DNA from 2 places in the Actinomadura sp. B10D3 genome. Region 2 is predicted to be linked to the other one. Evidence: riboswitches for the same ligand, from Rfam matches in the RefSeq annotation. Region 2 holds a riboswitch; the other holds the start of a gene.
The links. A riboswitch is a leader RNA that binds a small molecule or an ion and turns the genes downstream of it on or off. The one in region 2 is predicted to bind S-adenosylmethionine.
Positions count from the first base shown of each region.

Region 1: linked by a shared signal. The riboswitch ahead of thrC (threonine synthase) and the one ahead of ABGB11_RS26920 (aminotransferase class V-fold PLP-dependent enzyme) in region 2 are both predicted to bind S-adenosylmethionine.

Region 1 covers NZ_JBDPLY010000045.1:16,385-26,425, forward strand. The annotation lists gene ABGB11_RS39770 (hypothetical protein) at 225-542, shown strand; gene ABGB11_RS39775 (SDR family oxidoreductase) at 631-912, shown strand; gene ABGB11_RS39780 (SgcJ/EcaC family oxidoreductase) at 977-1,369, opposite strand; gene ABGB11_RS39785 (hypothetical protein) at 1,670-2,119, opposite strand; gene ABGB11_RS39790 (MoaD/ThiS family protein) at 2,171-2,449, opposite strand; gene thrC (threonine synthase) at 2,465-3,709, opposite strand; SAM riboswitch class I at 3,726-3,867, opposite strand; gene ABGB11_RS39800 (cation diffusion facilitator family transporter) at 3,966-4,925, opposite strand; gene ABGB11_RS39805 (trehalose-6-phosphate synthase) at 5,036-6,538, shown strand; gene ABGB11_RS39810 (sulfotransferase) at 6,586-7,611, opposite strand; gene ABGB11_RS39815 (RNA polymerase sigma factor) at 7,702-8,253, opposite strand; gene ABGB11_RS39820 (serine/threonine-protein kinase) at 8,247-10,041, shown strand, end outside.
Region 2 covers NZ_JBDPLY010000020.1:50,440-60,480, forward strand. The annotation lists gene ABGB11_RS26905 (hypothetical protein) at 1-877, opposite strand, end outside; gene ABGB11_RS26910 (hypothetical protein) at 1,022-1,390, opposite strand; gene ABGB11_RS26915 (SseB family protein) at 1,387-4,800, opposite strand; gene ABGB11_RS26920 (aminotransferase class V-fold PLP-dependent enzyme) at 4,903-6,183, opposite strand; SAM riboswitch class IV at 6,225-6,341, opposite strand; gene ABGB11_RS26925 (hypothetical protein) at 6,392-6,775, shown strand; gene ABGB11_RS26930 (transglycosylase domain-containing protein) at 6,813-9,443, opposite strand; gene ABGB11_RS26935 (FKBP-type peptidyl-prolyl cis-trans isomerase) at 9,655-10,041, opposite strand, start outside.

The DNA.
Region 1 (10,041 bases), on a different contig from region 2:
CGGGCACCCCGCGAACCGGTCTTCCGAGGCTGGTGCTACGGCCGGCATCCGTCCGTTGTTTGCCCACTCTTGGGCTTGAACCAGCCAGCGGCAGACAACTCAAGTCAGTCATTGAAAGCTTGCTGTCATTTAGTAAAGGCGGGACCAGGAAAAGCGCACGAGCCCATGGCTTGCGAAACGGACACCGGGGCGAGATCATGCGAAGAAACCGGGAGGTCTAGGGCGTGTGGTCGCAACTGGTGCTTGCCGTGTTCGGGCTCTTTGGTGTGGGGCTTATCGGATTGAGCGTGTCAACGGCTCGTTCGCTACCCGAGCGAGGCCGTCCGGAATCCATGAGCCTCTACATGCAGCACGTCTTCATGTGCTGCATGTTCTTCCTGGTCGGCGCCGCGTTTCTGGGCATGGCCATCGCCGCCCTCTTCGGCGGATTCTCCATCGAGGTGGCGGCTTGGCAGCAATTCGCCGCAGCCGGGCTGTGCGGTCTCGGGGTGATCGGAGTGAACCGCGTATGGAAAAGGCTACGCAAACGCTACTGGCGATAACACAGCCCCGTACGCAGGTTGAGCTCTGAGTGATACGTCGAATACGCAGGTATCGTGCATCTGGTCTGTTCATTTGCGGCCGCGACCGGTGGCGGCATCGTCGAAGGCGGCGCTTGAGGGCTTCAGCCGGGGCGCGGCCCGCGATCTGGCGCACCGGGGCATCACGGTCAACATCATCCAACCCGGGTTCATCGACACCGACGGGAACCCTGCCGACGGCCCGGCCTCATCCATGTTCCTTCCGACCACGGCGATGGGGCGGTACGGCAGGCCGGAGGAGATCGCCGCATGGCCGGCCGCGCAGTCGACGGCGTCCGACCACGGACGGCGGCCCCCCACAGTCCAGACCCTCGTGATCGTCTGCGCATGATCAGGTTGGCTGTCCACGGCCCGTAGCTTCTTGGGGCAGTGTTCCAGGGTGGGCGCGTGTGGGGTCAGTCGCTGGGGTGGACGGCGGTGTTCTGGCAGGCGGTCAGGTACCAGTGGTCGTCTTCCTTGGCCATGACGAACAGTGGTGTGCCGACTTCTTCGCCGTTGGCGGTCCGGTATGTCTGGAGGACCTTGACGGCTGCGACGTCGGGACGGACGAACAAGACGTGTTCCACCTCGAAGGTGACCGTCGTCCCGCGCATGGCGCCGGGGAGGACCTGGTGGGTGAAGGCGGAGATCGCGTCGCGTCCGTAGAGGCGCTTGCCGCCGCCTGTCGTCCAGATGGCGTCGGCTCGGAACAGGGCGGCGAACTCGTCCGGTAGCTCGTTGTTCTGGGAGTGCTCGACCGTGGCGACGACCTGCTTGATCGCCTCGATGTCGACGTCCGGTGCGCTCATAAGTTCAGCGTCCATCCTCAAGGAAGCTTGAGGTCAAGCGCGGCGCCGCGTCCTCGAAAGCCGACTAGGTTGTCCGGATGACGCTCGCATATACCTTCTCGGCTGTGGCGGGGCTTATGGCCGCCGTTTGCCTCTTGCAGGTCATCACCGGTCGTGAAGTCGTCAGGCTTTCGCGGACGAGGCATCCACCTGGACGGGTGAGGCTCATGTACGTCGGCCCGACGCTGATCGGGGCCGGTGGCGCGCTCCTGGCCGCGGGCCTGGCCGTCGGCGTGGGGATGGGACTGCTCTGGGGCGGGCTCATCCTGACGCTGGCCACGACGGCGCGGGGCCGGCGCTCCTGACCTGGGTCGAGCCGACCCCGCAGGGTGGGCTCCCGACGCTGGATATGTCGGAGCCGGGGAAGCTGAAGTGGTCGAGCGTCTTCATGCCCGCGGGGAAGAGGGCGAGGACGGCCAGCGCCGACGCCGGGTAGCAGAGGGTGCGGGCCCAGGTCGGGGATCTTCTGCCGGCCGCGAGGACGGCCACGGCGAGGACCGCGGCCAGGGCCGCCCCCGCGAGGACGGCGACGGGGAGCCAGGCGCCGTAGCCGTGGCTCCACTGGGCGGCGCGGCCGTGGAGGCAGTCGAGTTCGCGGGCCCGGTCGGCGCGGGCCTGCAAGGCGGACATGGCCCAGAGTCCGAGGAGGCACGAACAGGTGAGGGTGGGAGCGAGGGCGCCGAGCGCCCCCCACGTCGTTCGCCGGGGCATGGCAGGGAGCTTAGGCGGGCCCGGGGTGGGGCCGGGCCCGCCGGAACGCCGTCAGCCGCCGGCCACCGCGGGGATGATGGAGATCTGGGCGCCCTCGGGCGTGGGGGTGTCCAGGCCGTCGGCGAAGCGGACGTCCTCGTCGCCCACGTAGACGTTGACGAAGCGGCGGATCTTGCCGGAGTCGTCGAGGATGCGGGCGGAGATGCCGGAGTAGCTGGCCTCCAGGTCGGCGACGACGGCGCGGAGGGTGGCGCCCTCGGCCTTGACCTCGGCCTCGCCGCCGGTGTAGGTCCGCAGGATCGTCGGGATACGGACGGACACGCTGCTCATGCTGCTCCTTCGTTCTCAGGCGAGGTTCGCGGCGCGGAACGCCTCGAGGGACGGGGCGATGTTCGCGGACGGGGCGACGACGGGTGCGACGGCGTCCAGGGTCTTGAGGCCGTCCCCGGAGTTGATGATCACGGTTTCGGCGGACGGGTCGAGGGTGCCGGCCTCGATGAGCTTGCGAAGCGTCGCCACGGTGACGCCGCCGGCGGTCTCGCCGAAGATCCCCTCGGTGCGGGCCAGGAGGCGGATGCCCTCGACGACCTCGGCGTCGGTGACGTCCTCGACGGCGCCGCCGGTGCGGCGGGCGACGTCCAGGACGTACGGGCCGTCGGCGGGGTTGCCGATGGCGAGGGACTTGGCGATCGTGTCGGGCTTCACCGGGCGGACGACGTCGTGCCCGGCCTTGAACGCGGCGGCGACCGGGTCGCAGCCCGCGGCCTGGGCGCCGAACACTCGGTACGGCCTGTCCTCGACCAGGCCGAGCTTGATCAGCTCCTGGAAGGCCTTGTCGATCTTGGTGAGCTGGGAGCCGGACGCGACCGGGACGACGATCTGGTCCGGCAGCCGCCAGCCGAGCTGCTCGGCGATCTCGTAGCCGAGCGTCTTGGAGCCCTCGGCGTAGTAGGGCCGGACGTTGACGTTCACGAACGCCCAGTCGTCCTGCTCGCCGGCGATCTCGGACGCGAGCCGGTTCACGTCGTCGTAGTTGCCGTCGACCGTCACGAACGTCCCGCCGTACACGGCCGTCGTGATGATCTTCTGGGTCTCCAGGTTGGACGGGACGAACACCGCGCTGCGGATCCCGGCGCGGGCCGCCGCGGCGGCGACGGCGTTGGCGAGGTTCCCGGTGGACGGGCAGGCCAGCACCTTGAAGCCCAGCTCGCGGGCGGCGGCGAGCGCGACGGCGACGACGCGGTCCTTGAACGAGTGGGTCGGGTTGCCGCTGTCGTCCTTCACCCACAGGCTCTGCAGGCCGAGGCTCTCGGCGAGGTTGTCGGCGCGGACGAGCCGGGTCAGGCCGGGCTCGGTGTTGGGCGTCTCGGCGACCGCGGACGGGACGGGCAGCAGCCCGCGGTACCGCCAGATGTTGCGCGGACCGGACTCGATGCCCGCGCGGGTGACGCCGCTGAAGTCGTAGGCGATCTCCAGGGGGCCGAAACACTCCTCGCAGGCGTAGAAGGGCCCGAGATCGCGAGTGGAGCCGCATTCGCGGCAGACGAGGGCGGTTGCCGGTCCGAGGTCTGTGGCAGGCGTGAGTGCCATGAGGGCGAGGCCTTTCTCCCCATCTTTCCTGCGCCACCTTGGTCGCAGGCCGGAGTTGGCACCATCTCCCGGCCGGCCTCGCAGGATCGCGAGTGCGCCTCAGCCGGGTGGTTGCCGGGGCTTCACAGGGCCGGTCCCTCCACCCCTCTGGATGAGCGGTATTCAGTTGTCGAGAACCGCGAGCGGTTTGAACTCGTATGCGTGACTTTACATGAACTGACCGGATGCCAGACAGGTGGGTCCGCCGATTGAGACGTTACCCGGGCGAGTTCTTGATCACGCGGCCGGGCTCCGGCGGGACGGTCCGCTGCGTGGGGTCGAGGAACACGTGCCGGACGACCGGGAGCCGTTCCCGGAGCCTCCGGTCGATCTCGCCGGCGACGTCCTCGGCCTGGTCGGCGCTGATGGCGTCCGAGAAGTGGACCTTGGCGGCGACGAGGAGCTGCTCGGGGCCGAAGTGCATGGTGAGCAGCTCGTCCACGCCGGTCACGCCGGGCGCGCCGAGGATCTCCGCGCGGATCTCGCGCTGCGCCGCGGGGTCGGCGGCCTGGCCGATGAGCAGGCGCACGCTCTCGTGGCCGATCGAGAACGCGAGGACGACGAGCAGGACGCCGATGAGGACGGACGCGAGCCCGTCCCAGAAGTCCGAGCCGGTGATCTGCCGCAGCACCAGCCCGGCGGCGGCGAGCGCGAGGCCGATCATCGCGGCGGTGTCCTCGAACAGCGCGGTCTTGAACGTCACGTCGGGCGACTTGCGGACGTGCTCCACGAGGTCGCGCCCGTTGTCGCGGGTCTCCTTGCGGGCCTGGTGGAAGGCGCGGACCCAGGACGTCCCCTCCAGCACCGCCGCGAGGGCGAGGACGGCGTAGGCGAGCCACACGGCCGTCCCCGTGCCGCCGTGGCCGGTCATGGTCAGGATGCCCTCGAAGATCGAGAAACCGGCGCCGGCCACGAAGATCCCGAACGCGGCGAGCAGCGACCACACGTACCGCTCGTTGCCGTATCCGAAGGGGTGGCGCCGGTCGGGGGGCCGTTCGCTGCGCCGCAGCGAGGCGAGGAGAAAGCCCTGGTTGAGGGTGTCCGCCACGGAGTGCGCGCCCTCCGCGAGCATCGCGCTGGACCCGGCCAGCAGGCCGGCGACCAGCTTGGTGATCGCAAGGATGAGGTTCGCGGCACCGGCGACGAGCACGGTCTTCGTCGTCTCGGACCTGCTCATGCCGCACGGTTACCCGGCGCTCCGCGGGCTAACCGGCGGCGGGGCGCGCGGTGACGCATGCCACGCGGGTCACTTTGAAGGGCCTCGGCCTCAACTGAGACCCTGCCGTCATGAGCCAAGTGCTGGTGGCATCGAACCGGGGGCCGGTCTCGTTCTCGCTGTCGGAGGACGGGGAGCTCACCATGCGGCGCGGGGGCGGCGGGCTGGTGTCGGGGCTCGCCGCCGTCACGGGCGCGCCGCGCGACCCCGGGCCGCCGCGCCCGGCCGGCACGCACGCGGAACCGGCCGGCCGGGATCCGGACGTCCTCTGGGTGTGCGCGAGCCTCGGAGAGGCCGATCGGACGGCCGCTCGCCGGTCACCGGACGGCCGCCTGGACCTCGCGGGTTACGAGACCGGCGGCGCCGCGGTGCGGATGCTCGACATCCCCGAGGCGACGTTCCACCGTGCGTACAACGCCGTCGCCAACTCGACGCTGTGGTTCGTCCACCACCTTCTGTACGACACACCGCGCAGCCCGCATTTCGATGCTCGCTCACGGCGCGACTGGCAGTCCTACGAGGCGTACAACGCGGCCTTCGCGAACGCTCTCGCACGGGACGCCTCCCAGGGCGCGAAGGCGGCCGTGCAGGACTATCACCTGTCGCTGGCACCGCGGATGTTGCGTGACCGCCGTCCCGATCTGAGGATCGTCCACTTCTCTCACACGCCGTGGGCGCCGCCTGAGTACTACAGGCTTCTCCCAGAGGACATCGGTACGCAGATCCTTCTCGGCATCCTCGGCGCTGACCACGCAGGGTTCCTCACCGAGCGGTGGGCGTCGGCGTTCCTCGACTGCTGCGAGTTTCTACCTGGGGCGCGCGTCGATCGGTCTGCCCGCACGGTCACCTGTGCAGGACACACCACTCACGTGGGCGTGCATGGTCTCGGCGTGGACGGGACGGCGTTGCGCCAGCGCGCGGCAGAACAAGACGTCACCGAACGGGCGCGCGCACTGCGCGAGCAGGTGGGCGATCGGCAGCTCATCGTGCGGATCGACAGGACGGAACTGTCCAAGAACATCGTGCGAGGGCTCGCCGCGTACCGCGAACTGCTCGTCAACCATCCGGAATGGCGCGGCCGCGTGGTCCACCTGGCGTTCGCGTACCCGTCCCGCTACGACCTTCCCGAGTACCGGGAGTACACGGCGGCCGTCCAGCGGATGGCGAAGCAGATCTCCGACGAGTTCGGCACGCCCGACTGGGATCCCCTGATCCTGCAGGTGAACGACGACTACCCGCGTTCCCTCGCCGCCTACGGTCTGGCTGACGTCCTGCTCGTCAACCCGATCCGCGACGGCATGAACCTCGTCGCGAAGGAGGGGCCCGTCCTGTCGCGGCACGGCTGCGCGCTGGTGCTGTCCCGGGAGGCGGGCGCGGCGGCGGAGCTGTCCGAGGACGCGCTGATGGTCAACCCGTACGACGTGTCGCAGACGGCGGAGACCCTCCATCAGGCCCTGCTCATGCCGCGCGCCCGGCGGGCCGAACGCTGCGCCCGGCTCGCGGCGGCGGCGACGGCGCTGCCTCCGCAGCGCTGGTTCGCCGACCAGCTCGCCGCCCTGGACCCGGCCGGGTAGCGGCGCGCCGTCCACCGGGCGATGAGGGCGGCGCGCCGCGAGCCGGGTCAGGGCGCGCTGCTGGTGGACCGTTCGGCGGACAGGAGGGACGCGACCGGGTTGGGTTCGTGGTGCTGCTTCCAGCGTTCGCGCAGCGCGGCCTTGCTCTGCGCCATGCGGCGGTGGGCGGCGGTCCGCGTGAAGCGGGCGAGCTGGGCCGGGGGCGGCTTCGGCAGGCCGCTCGGCTCGTACCCGTACTCGGCGAGCCGCTCGCCGAACGCCGCCTCGGCCAGGCTGATCTCCCAGGGGTCGAGGCGTTCCGCCCACGCCCCGATGCGGCTGGTGGTGACGGCCTCGTGGGTCCGCTCGTGCCATCGCTTGCGGGACGGGACGATCCGCTTCGCGAGCCCTTCGGGGTGCGTCATCGCCGGGTCGAAGTCCTCGTCGAGGAACGTGCAGAGCCGGGTCAGCTCGTCGCCCGGGTCGGCGACGAGACGCTCGTACTGCAGCTCGTAGTAGGTGTCGGGGCCGAGGCGCTCGGCGAGCCGCCGGCCCCGGTCGATCGTCTCCCGCCAGGCGCAGACCGCGTGGTGGACGTCTCCGTCGAACCACGGCATCTCCAGCAGCGACGCGACGCAGTCCCTCCCGTCCCGGACGAGGTGGACGAACTGGGCGTCGGGGAACAGGCGCAGCAGCGTCGGGACGTGCTGGGAGTAGCTCGGGCGCTTGTCGCCCCAGCGCTGCTTGCCGTGCAGGCGGGCATAGGCGCGGAACACGATGCCGATCGCCGAGCCGAGCGTCGGCGGCCCGGCTTCGATCTCCTCGATGAGCCGGTCGGGGTCCATGCCGAGCGCGTGCACCTTGGTGGACCGGTCCCCGATGATCCACTCGGCGAGCCGCCGCCTGTTCTTGCTCTCCTGGAGGTCACCGAACTCGCACCGCGCCGTATAGGCGGGCAGGACGAACTTCGTCTCCGCGGGGATCGCCAGGCGGGGATGCGAGTGGAGCATCAGCCGCAGCAGCGTCGTCCCCGAGCGGGGGCAGCCGAAGATGAAGAGCGGGCGGTCGTGGCAGGGCGCCTGTCCAGGTGACATGCACCGCATGCTGGTGCAGAGACCCAGCTCACAGCCCCGGTCCTGGACGCACCGTTGCCGCCCGATGACCGACCTTTGACGGGCGTCCGGTCAGGTGTAGGACTCCCCGAGCGTCTGCCGGACCTGCTTGCGGGCTTCGTGGATACGGGACTTGACCGTGCCGAGCGGGAGCTTCAGCTGCTCGGCGATCTCGGCGTACTCCAGCTGGGAGACGTCCCGCAGCACCAGTGCCTGGATGAGGTCGGGCTTGCGGGCCTCCAGGTCCTCCATGGCGTCCAGGATGTCGACCCGGGACCCGGCGATGACGCTGGTCCGGCGCGGGTCGGGGCGCTGCTGCGGGAGCTCGCCGGCCTGCTCGACCGAGCGGCGCTTCAGCGACCGGTAGGTGGAGCGGGCGGAGTTGGCGACGACGACGTGCAGCCAGGTGCTGAACCGCGACCTGCCCTCGAACCGGTGGATGTTCCGTGCCACCTGCAGCAGCGCGTCCTGGCAGGCCTCTTCGGCGTCCTGCCGGCAGGGCAGGAACCGGGAGCTGTGCCGCAGCACGTCAGGCTCGATCCTGCGGAGGAGCTCGTTGAGGGCACCCTGGTCGCCCTGGGCCGCCCGAACCGCCAGCTCCTCAGTCCTTTCGTCGAATGCCATGCCGCCTCAATGCTCGTTCGCGCGCTCACCCCGTTTGCTGGGATGATACGGGAGTGTCGTTCCCACCTTCAGTAGGCCGCTACCGAATCGATCGCGTCCTGGGTTCGGGTGCGTTCGCCTCTGTGTGGCTGGGCCAGGATGACGCCCTGGATTCCCAGGTCGCCATAAAGGTCCTGAACGAGAGCCTGATCGACGATCTCGACGTGCGCAACCGTTTCCTGGAGGAGGCCCGGATCCTGCGCCGCGCCGACTCCGAGCGGCTGGTCCGCGTCCACGACATCGGCGAGCTGCCCGACGGGCGCCCTTACTTCGTGATGTCGTACGCGGACCGCGGCACGCTCGGCGACCGGATGCGCGAACGGCCACTTCCGGTCAACGAGGCCATTGCGCTCGCCGAGCAGATCGCCTACGGCGTCGAGGTGATCAACACCCTCGGCGTGATCCACCGGGACCTCAAGCCCTCCAACGTGCTGTTCCAGTCGACACCGGACGGCGGCGAGAAGCTCCTCATCGCCGACCTCGGCCTCGCCAAGGCGCTCGCGCACGCGTCCGGCGCCTTCACCCTGCCGGTCGGCACGCCCGGCTACATGTCGCCGGAGCAGGCGCGTTTCGGCGGCGGGCTGGACGTCCGCGCCGACGTGTACGGGCTCGGCGCGCTGACGTACCACATGGTCACCGGACGCCCCCCGGGCCCGGCGCCCGTGAAGAAGGCGCCGAGCGAGATGCGCGAGGGACTGTCCCCGGCGTTCGACCAGGTCGTCCTGCGGGCGCTGGAAGTCGAGCGGGAGAAGCGGTGGCCGACCGCCGAGGCGTTCGCCGAGGCGCTGTCCACGCTGCGGCCGACGTCCGCACCGGCCCCCGCCGCGCCGGGTCCGGCCGCGCCGGGTCCGGCCGCGCAGGCGCCGGCGCAGGTGCCCGCCTACACGCCGCAGCTCGACGCGGACGCGACCGTCCAGGACTTCTACCGCGACGGCAGCCAGGCCCAGCCGCCGCAGCCCGCGCCGCAGCCCACCCCCCAGCCCGCGCCGCAGCCGGGCCCCGGCCCGGGCGTCCCGCCCGCCACGCGGTTCGACCGTCCCGGCGAGGACGACGTCCACACCTCCGAGATGCGCGTCCCGCAAAGGCCGCAGGACGGCGAGGCCACCATCGTGGACGGCCCGAGCGGGCGCGCCACGCCGTTCGGGCAGGCGGAGCAGCCCACCGCCCCCGACAACGACAATGACCGCACGATCGCGTACCAGGCCCAGCCGCAGGCGCCGGTGCCGCGCGACGACAAGACCTCGGTGTTCCCGACCCAGCCGCCCCCGCAGAACGGCGCCCCGCAAGGCGCCCCGCAGGGCGTCCCGATGCAGCAGCCGATGGGCCAGGGCGGCGGACAGCCCTTCGGCCCGCCGCCCACCGGCTTCCAGCCGCCGCCTCCCGGCCCCGTCCAGGGCGGCGGGCAGCAGGGCGGCGGCGCGCCGAAGAAGTTCGTCACGCCGCTGATCATCACGGTCGTCGTGCTGGTGGTCGCGCTGATCGGCGGGCTGATGCTCGGCCTGCTGTTCTCCGGCGACGACGGCGAGAAGGAAGAGAAGAAGACCCCCGCGATCCCGAAGGACTTCGTGGCCGTCTCCGACGCCGCGGGCAAGATCAAGACGGCGGTGCCGAAGGCTTGGCCGAAGCAGAACCAGGAGCAGACGTGGACCCCGTCCACCGTCAACCTGAACGACGCCCAGCCGCGGCCCGTCCTGCGGGCGACACCGAACAAGGCCGCGTTCCTGGGCAACGGCAAGGGCCCCGGCGTCT
Region 2 (10,041 bases):
TCAGCAGCAGCGAGAACGCGACCAGCAGCGCCGCCAGCCACGCGATCTGCGTGCTGGCCATCCGCTCGAACGTCAGATCCTGCGCGACGGGCGCCTTGTTGCCCTGCAGGCGGCTCTGCGGCGTCCCCGACCCGGGAGACGGGCTCGGTGCCACCGACGGGTTGGGCGCCTGGATCGACGGCAGCGCCACCTGCGGGTTCCGCGCGTCGAACGACGAGTTCGGCGAGGGCCCCACGTAACCGTCCGACCCCGACCCACTGGACCCGCTGGAGCCACCGGAGCCGCTGCCACCGCCCGACGTCCCGGAGGACGACGAGGAACTGGCGGACGGCGAAGGCGACTTCGTCGGCTTCTTGGTCGGCTTCTTCGTGGGTGTCTTGGTCGGCGTGGGCGACACCTTGATGGGCGTGTAGAGCACTGACGCGGACTGCACGACGGTCTGGGTCTTGTCGTCAGACGCCTTCCCCACCACGGCCACCGTGTAGGCCAACCTGACCTTCTTCTTGATGTCCTTGGGAACCGTGACAGTGGACGTGAGGCTCTCGCCGGCGGTGTCCACCGTCCCCAGGGTGCAGCTCGCGTCCGTCGCCGGAGGCGGGCAGTCCCCCGAGATCTTTAGATCGGCCTTCGGGTCCGTCGACACATTGACGGCCGTCACTTCGACGTCCGAAGCCTTGCCCACGTCTGTGGACACCTTCGTCGTGATGGTGACGGGGGTGCCGGCCTCCACGCTGGCGTCGGCCACGATGACCTTCACCTGGAGCGTCGGGGTCGGTGCCGGCTCGGTGGAGCCCGAGTCGGAGGGGGAGGGGGTCGGGGATTCGGCGGCGGCGGATGCGCCGCCGGCGGCGAGGATGGCCGCCGTGCCGAGCCCCACAAAGACCGGTTTTACCGCCGATCGGCAGATCACTGCCGCCGCACCTCCGTCGCGTCGCCGTTGAGCGCTCTTGCCACTACCCGGGGGATCACCCCGGGAATCATGCGAACATGGATCCACGGCGCAAATCAACCCTGTCCGCGATCAGATGAACTCCTCCTGGATGTCCTCGATCTCGGTGCCGGGTGCCCATGTCTGCCAGATGCCCTGGTCAATGCGGTCGAGGCCGAGCGCTTCGGCGACCGGGGCGCGCCCGCCCGCGTACTCGACACGCAGCCACGATTCGTGCTCGCCGACGATGACGAAGCGCTCGCCGCGCCAGCGGCACGTCGTCCGGACGTAGCGGAGCTCCTCGACCTCGGACGCGGGGACGATGCGGCGGAAGCGTCCGGGACGGAGCTCCTCGAAGCCGTCCGTCGGGCCGGGCGCGTACAGCCTGATCTCGCCGTCGGCGCCCGGAGCGGCCTCGAAGTCGCGCCCGAGCCAGCGCGCGACGTACCCGTCCCGGATCACTGGGTGGCCTCCGTCCGTTCGTTCCAGGCCTCGGCGCTGGCGTCCGGCCGCAGCCAGGCGAGCCGGTCGGGATCGTACATGGCGATGAACCGTTCGGACCGGTCCCTGCCGAGGTAGTACATCTCCGCCCCGTACGGCAGCCGGACGCTGACCACCTTGTACTCGCGGATGGACCCGGCGCTGCCCGGCGCGAAGCCGCTGCCCAGGAACGGCGGCCGCTCGATGACCCATCCGGCCTCGCCCCACGCCGCCATCTCCTCGGCGTCCCGCCCCCCGAAGGGGACGCGGTACAGGTCGGGGCAGTACGCGGGCCACCGGATGACGTACACGCCTTCGTCGCCGGGCGAGAACGGCGAGCCTTCGCAGAGCAGCCCGAGCGCCTCGTACAACTGGGCGGGAGTCTGCAACTCGGCCACGTCGCCGGTCGAGTGCACGAAGCCGCCGACCCGGTCGTAGCCCTGCTCCAGGTACCAGGCGACGTGCCCGTGCGGGACGACCTTCTGCATGATGGTCGGGGACGAGAGACGGTCGTCCAGGTCGGACGCCGGTTGCGGCGCCGGCTCCGGCCGCGGCGGCGGCACGGGGACCTCCGGCCGCGCCGGGACGAGCCCGACCCGAATCGCCCACTCGCTCAGCGCCCGCACCTGGTCGCCGCGCAGCGACGCGCCGATCCGCGTGCCGGGGTTGAGCAGCATCGTCCAGTCTTCACGGGGCCACGCGCCGATCAGCTCCCGGAAGTCCGCGTACACGAACCGGGATTCCGGCAGCACCTCGCGCAGCCTCACGAGCGACGTGAACACCTGCACGGCCGTCGCGCTCCGCAGCGCCGCGTCCCACCGGAACTCCTGCTGCATCGGCGTGATCTCGAGCGGCGCGTCACCGGGGATCGGTACGAGCACGTTCGCGTTCAGCAGCACCCGCAGGAAGGCGTCCGAGTCGCCGCTCTGCGCCGCGTCGAAAAGCTCCTGGTCGATCCGGTTGCCCGGCTCGAACGCCGGCTCGGGCTCTTCCACGGCGCGCAACGCCCGGCCTTGCGGGACGTCCGCCGCCTCCGCATGGCGAGGGCCGCCCGCCTCGGGTGTCGCGCCAGGCGCCTGTTCACCGCCGGCGTCCGGAACTGTGGGCTCCGCCGGGTGCGCGAGGGCTTCTTCCCGTCCGCTTGGCGTGGGCGGGGGCGGGACGTTGGGCGCCTCCAAGCCGCTGCCGCTGGCGTCCGCTTGCCCGCCCGGCGCGACAGGGGGCGGGACGTTGGGCGCGCTTATGTCACTTCCGGTCGGTATCGGCTCGTTGGCCGGCACGACCCCCGGGGCTTCTTCCGGTCCGCTTGGCGTGGGCGGGGGCGGGACGTTGGGCGCCTCCATGCCGCTGCCGCTCGGCTCGCTTGCAGGCGCGGGGGGTTGGGGCGCACCTGCGCCGCTCGCGAACGGAGTGCTGGGCTGCGGCCCTTGGGGGACGTTCGGGGGGCCGGGGGGCTGCTGGCCGGGGGTGTCTCCTTGCGCGCCAGGAGCGACCCGGGGCGGGACGTTGGGCGCGCTTGCGCCAATTCCGGATGGCGTCGGCTCGTTGGCGGGCGCGGCGCCTGGGGGAGTGCCGTGCGCGGCGGGATCAAGCCCCGGGGTTTCTTCTGGTGCGCTTGGTGTGACCGGGGGTGGGACGTCCTGCGGGCTGTGGTGCTGCCCGAGGGCGTCTGCCTGCCCGGCAGGCGCGACCTGGGGCGGGACGTTGGGTGCGCTTGCGAAAGGCTCGCTGGGCTGCGGCTCCTGGGGAGCGTTCTGTGGAGCGGGGGGCTGCCCGGGGGCGTCTTCCTGGTCGCGTGGTGCGGGCTGGGGAGGAAGGGCGGACGGGCCTGTGCCGCCCTCGCTCGGGGCCTCGGGTTGCGCAGGGGGTCGGGGCGCGGCGTGGGCGCCGGAGGGGGCTTCGGACGTCGGCGCCGCGGCCAGGTCTTGCGGGTCGCTGGACGGGCCGGAGTGGCGGCCGGTGCCTCCTGGTACGGCGGGCGCCGGTTCATCAGCCTGGGCGGGGTCGGTGCTGGGGACGGCCGGAGCGACGGGGACCGCCGGCGCCTCCGGGGGCGGCGGGGTGGACGCGGACGGCGGCGTGGCCGGGCCGCGCAGCGTGCGGACCTGGTCGCCCGGCATGGACGCGTCGATGGGTGTGCCCGGGTTCAGGACGAGCGTCCAGTTCGTGTCGGGCCAGGCGGTGACCATCTCCAGGAGGCTCGGCATGATGAAGCGGGACGAGCCGATGGCATCGTTCATCCACTTCAGGGACGTGAACAGCTGGATGGACGTGCGGCCGTGGACCGGGACGGGCCGCCACGGGAACTCGGCGTCGCCCGGGACGATGCCCCACGGGGTGTCGGCGTCGGTGGGCACCAGGACCTGGGCGCCGAGCAAGATCTTGAAGAAGCCGTCGGTGTCGCGGCGGCGGGCGGCGTCCAGGAGGCGCTGCTCGACGTCGTTCTGCGGTTCGAAGCGGTCCGCCATGCGCTGGGCGGCGCGCTGGTCGGCCCAGGTGGCGAGGCCGGGGAGCTGCTGGGCGAGGACGGTGCCGCCGGCGGGGGAGCCGGAGTTGATGGCGAGGAGCCAGTCGTGGTTCGGCCAGTAGCGCAGCACGACGGTGAACGGCAGCGTGATGAACTCGGTGCCGGTCCCGGCGGCGCGGGCGGCCTCGGTGAGGCGCTCGGGCGAGGTGAAGACGGGGACGACGGTGGAGCCGTCGACCTCCCTGGTCTGCCAGGGGAAGCCGGGGCGGCCCGGACGCAGCGAGAAGTCGAGGTCGTCCGGGACGGGCAGCAGCACCTCGGTGTCGGCGAGCGTCTGCAGGAACAGGTCGTGGTCGTTGGTGGACGCGGCCCGCAGCAGGTCGCGCTCGACGTCGTTCGCCGGCTGGAACTCGGTGCGGGGCGCCTCGCGGGGCAGGTCGCGGTGCTGGTCGCGGAGCTCCTCCCACGGGGCGGACACGCGGCCGACCTGCGGGGGCCGGCCGTCGCCCTCGGCGACCTGCCGCACGAACCACGACGGCATTCGCGCCTCGATGGGCAGGACGGTGCGGACGCCGTGGGCGGGCGCGTCGATGGCGAGCCACCAGCGGGAGTCCGGCCAGGTCTCCGCGATGTCGCCGAACCGGACCGTCATGAAGTGCTGGTAGGACGGCCCCATGCAGGCGCGCATCGCCGAGGCCGACGTGTAAACCAGGACGTGGACCCGGCCGTCCTCCTCCTGGGTGGGCCAGGACGGCCGCGCCTCCCCCGAGAGGACGCCGTCCACCGCCTCGGGCGGGACGGGTACGACGAGCTCACTGTCCGCGAGCAGGCGGAAGTAGCTCTCCTGGTCCCCGGCCCGTACGGTCTCCTGCAGTCGGTGCTCCAGTTCCGACGTGGGTCGCCACGCGTCGGCCACCGTCGCCACCCCCCTGTTTCCTCCGTGCTCGTCCCCGCGCGACTGCCTACGCTACATGGGCGAACAGGACCAAAGAGCATAATCATCTGACTGCGCGGGAGAGATCGCAGGTCAGCGCTCTGACAGCCCGGCGAGGGCGGTCAGGAGACGGTCGACGTGCTCCTCGGTCGTCCCGATGCCGAGGCTCGCGCGGACGGCGGAGCCGGGCGCGGAGCAGCCGTCCTCACCGCCCAGCAGGTGCCGGACGAACGGGTGCGCGCAGAACTTCCCGTCCCGGACGCCGATGCCGTGCTCGTCCGACAGCGTGAGCGCCACGTCGCGCGCGTCCCAGCCGTCCACGACGAACGACACGATCCCGACGCGCGGCGCGCGCGGTCCCCACAGGGACAGCTCCCGGACGGACGGCAGCGCGGCCAGCCCGGACCGCAGGCGCGCCACCAGGGCCTCCTCGCGCGCGGCCAGCGCCTCCCAGGAGGCGGACAGCGTCTCGCAGGCGGCGGCGAGCGCGATGACCCCGAGGACGTTCGGCGACCCGGCCTCGTGGCGCTGCTCGGCGGACGGCGCCCACCGCGTCGCCGTCCCGACGGAGGCGCTCGCGCCGCCGCCCTTCAGGTACGGCTCGGCGGCGCGCAGCCAGTCGGCGCGCCCGGCGAGCACGCCCGCGCCGAACGGCGCGTACAGCTTGTGCCCGGAGAACGCGACGTAGTCGAGGCCGAGCGCCGCCATGTCCAGCGGGCGGTGCGGGACGAGCTGGGCGGCGTCGACGGCGATGCGGGCGCCGTTGCGGTGCGCGACGCGCGCCAGCTCCTCGATCGGCCACAGTTCGCCGGTGACGTTCGACGCGGCCGTGACGACGAGCAGCCGCGACCCGACCGGGCAGCCGCGCAGGGCGCGCTCGGCGGCGGAGATGGCCTCGGCGGGCGTGGCGGGCGCGGCGAGGCGCACCGCGCGCTTCCACGGCAGCAGCGACGCGTGGTGCTCGGTCTCGAACACGACGACGCTCGTCCCGGCGGGGACGGCGCGGGCGAGCAGGTTCATCGCGTCGGTCGTGTTCCGGGTGAACACGACGGCCGAGCGCCGCCACGCCCCGAGGAACGACCGGACGGTCTCCCGCGCCTCCTCGTAGGCGCGGGTCGTGACCTGGGACGCGTAGCCCGCCCCGCGGTGGACGCTGCTGTAGTACGGCAGCGCACGGGTGACGGCCTCGTGCACCGCCTCCAGGCAGGGCGCGCTCGCCGCGTAGTCGAAGTTGGCGTAGGGGACCTGTCCGCCGTCCCGCACCGGAACCGGGACGTCCGCCCCGATGACGCGGGGAACGGGGCGAACCCGGACCCCCTCGGACGGCGTCACAGCAGGGGTGGCGATGGGGGAGTCTGCGAGCAGCGTGGGCATACCGGAACCCTTCGGGTCAGGGACCCCGGGAGAACCGGCGGGGTCCGCGCTTGCCGGGACGCGGTCGTGCGTCCGGCCAGGTCCTCACCCGGGGCACCCCATCGCGGACGAAGGGTTGCCGGCCAGCAAGCCGGGGCTTGACGCTGGCGCTCATGACCTAGTGCGGAATCATATACGCGGCCGATCTGGGCGCAAACGGGAGGGTGCGATGCGGTACGGGGTGGTGCGGACGGTGGCCGGGGGCGTGGTGGCGCTCGGCGCGTCCGGCCTGCTGGGCGGGTGCGGGACGCTGGGCGGCGGCAACTCAGCCCAGGTGTGCACCGACACCAAGAAGGCGTTCCAGCAGTACGTCACCCAGGTCAGGAGCATCCCGGCGGCGGAGCCGGCACGGTGGCGGCAGGCCACCGAGCAGCTCGCCGGACGGGTCGACGGCCTGGCGAAGCAGGCCGACGACGGCGCCCTGAAGAAGGCGTTGAAGACCGAGGCGGGCAAGCTCCGCGAAGCCGCGCCGGCCGTCGGCACCGGCGACGTGTCTCGGCTCGACGCCGTGATGAGGGACACGCCGGCCACCATCGGCAAGGCCTGCGACTGACGCGCGGCCCGGGTGCGGCGGTGCGCCGCACCCGGCGCTAGTTCCTGGGGAAGCCGCCGATCGGGCCGTCGCCGCCCCCGCCCCCGCCGCCGTCGCCGTTCCCTCCGCCGCCGTCACCGTCGCCGTCGCCTCCGCCGTCACCGTCGCCGCCCCCGCCGGGCGGGGTCGGGATGCCGGTCGGGATGCCGGTCGGCGGCGTCGGGATCTCGGGCTCCTCGGTGTCCGGCGGCGGCCGGGTCGGATCGTCGGTCCCGGGCTGCTCCGTGCCGTCCGGCGGGGCCTCGCGCGTCGGGCCGTCGTAGCCGCCGCCCGGCGTCATCGACGGGGACCCGAACGACTCCGGCTCGTAGTTCTTGATGTTCACTGCGTCGGTCATGTACGAGCGCCACATCTGCGCGGGGAGCTGCCCGCCGTACGCGCCGTAGCCGGGGATGTTCAGCGGCTTGCCGTCGCTGCGGAACATCGCGACCGTCGTCGCCATCTGCGGAATGAACCCGTTGAACCAGATCGCGCGGCCCTTGTCGGTCGTGCCGGTCTTGCCGGCGACGTCGCGGCCGTCGGGCAGCTGCGCGTTCGTCCCGGTGCCGCCCTGGACGACCCGCTGCATCGCGTACGTGGCGTCCCGCGCGTTCTGCTGGCTGAACGCCCGCTTGCCCTTCTCGGTGAAGGTGCGCTTGTGGTCCTCGTTGTCGGTGACGGACTTGACGACGAACGGCTCCCGGTACAGCCCCTCGGACGCGAACGTGGAGTACACGCCCGCCTGCTGGACGGGGTGCAGCGACACGATGCCGAGCGGGAACGTGGCGGCGGACCGCTGCTCCGGCTTCATCTGCGACGCCGGGATGCCCATCTTCTCCGCCATCCTGGCGATCTTCTCGTTGCCGATGTCCTGGCCGAGGTTGACGTACGCGGTGTTGATCGAGTGCTGCGTGGCGGTGGCGAGGTTCACCATGCCGAAGCTCTCGTTGCTGTCGTTGCGGATGTCGGAGCCGGCGAAGTACTGCGGGGAGCTGCCGTCATAGGTGGTGCTGAGCGACCTGCCGTCGTCCAGCGCCGCGGCGAGCGCGATCGGCTTGAACCCGGACCCGGCCTGGGCCCAGTCGCCGAAGGCGCTGCTCAGCGCCTCGTCGAGGTAGCCGCGGCCGCCGTAGAACGCGAGGACCTGACCGGTGGACGGGTCGACCGACACCGCCCCGGTGCGGATCTTCTTGCTCATCCCCTGCGGGGTGTTCTGGGCGACGGACCGCTTCAACGCGTCCATCAGCCGCCTGTCGAACGTCGTGGTGATCTTCAGGCCGCTCCGGTTGATCTCGTCCTCGCTGTAGCCGCGGCGCTCGGTGAGCTCCTTCTTGGCCACGTTGACCATGTAGCCCTTCTGGCCCTTGAGGACGTCGGTGATCTTCGCCTTGACCGGGACGGGGAACTTCAAGGACGCGGCCTCGGCGGAGGTGAGCGCGCCGTCCCGGACCATGTTGCCGACGACCGCGCGCCAGCGCTGCTCGGCGTAGACCCGCTGGGGGCCGGTCGGGTCGGCGAAGTTGCTCGGCTGCTGGATCGCGGCGGCGAGGTAGGCGCCCTCCGCGGGCGTCAGCTGCGAGACGTCCTTGTCGTAGTAGGCGCGGGCGGCGGCCTGCACCCCGTAGGCGTCGCGCCCGAAGAAGATGGTGTTGAGGTACTGCTCCAGGATCCAGTCCTTGGACTTCTCCCGCCCCACCTTCAGGGAGACCATGACCTCCTTGAGCTTGCGGGTGACGGAGCGCTCCTTGCCGATGCCGCCGTAGTAGTTGCGGACCATCTGCTGGGTGATCGTCGAACCGCCCTGCAGCTGCCGGCCGGTGACCGTGGACCAGACCGCCCGCGTGGTGCCCTGGACCGACACCCCCGGGTCGTCGTAGAAGCTGCGGTTCTCCGCCGCGATCACCGCGTCGCGGGTGCTCTCGGGGATCCGGTCGAGCTTGACGGCGTCGCGGTTCACGCCGGTCTTCGCGATCGGTGTCTTGCCGTCGGAGTAGTAGAACGTGGGGCCCTGCGCGATCGCCTGCTCCTGCGGCGACGGCACCGGCGTGAACAGGTAGGCGACGGCGAACGCGACGACGCAGAAGCCGATGAGGCCGAGCAGCGTGAACAGCACCCGGCGGAAGAAGCGCGATCTGCGGCTCCGCGCCTTCCGGGGACCCTTGCCCCCGCCCGCGCCGCCTCCGCCGCGGCCGGACCCGGCGCCCGGCGGCGGCGCTCCGCGTTCGGGCGAGGCGGCCATGGTCTTGGTATCACCCGTCGTCGCCTCGCCGACACCATCCGACACCGTCGTATCCGCGGCCGCGCCCTGCTCGGCGGAGGTTCCGGACCCGGAGGTCTCGACCGCGCCCCCGGCGGCGGGCGATTCGGCGGAGGCCTCGGCGGCCGTTTCGGTTCCGGTCTTATCGGCCGCGGACGATTCGGCCCCGCCCGCCTCTCCGGCGTTCTTATCGCCGTTCCGAGATATGTCGCCCTCGCCGGTGAATTCGGCGTCGTGGGTGGATTCTCCGGTGCCCGCTCCGGCGTCCTCCGTCAGCGTCGCGGTCGCCGGACCGTCGGTGCCGGCCGGCGCTCCGGCCTCGGTGTCGAGCCGCTCCACCTCGCCCGTGCCGGTGGGACGTTCGCCCTCCGGAACCTTTTCGCTGTCGCTCACAAGCCCCCCGTGATCAATGCGTTACCGACGATACCTGAGGGGATCCGTGCGCCGGCCGCCCAATGCGCATCTCGTGGCCTCCCAATAGAAGGACGGGCAATGCGCCTCGCCGGTTGTCGTGATGGATGTCGCATCTGCCGGCCTTTGTCAAACGCCGAGCGGCGGGGACCCGTCCCGGGTGCCCGCCGCTCTCGCGTCCGCGCCTTGCGCCCTACTTGTAGACCTTGGCGAGGATGTCCACGACGAACACCAGGGTGTCGTCGCCCTTGATGGTGGGCGGGCTGCCCTTCTTGCCGTAGCCCTCCTCCGGCGGCAGGACGAGCAGCACGCGGCTGCCGACCTTCGCGCCGGTGAGGCCCTTGTCGAAGCCGGGGATGGTCTGCCCGCTGCCGATCGGGAACGTCGCGGGCTGCTTGTTGTCCCAGCTGGAGTCGAACTTCTTGCCGGTCTTCCAGATCTTGCCGGTGTAGTTGACGACCGCCTCGTCGCCCTTGGCGAGCGCGGGCCCGGACCCCTCGACGAGTGTCTTCACCTGGAGCTTGTCGGGCGCGCCCTTGTCCGGGACGGTGACCTTCGGCTCCTTGCCGGCGCCCTTGTC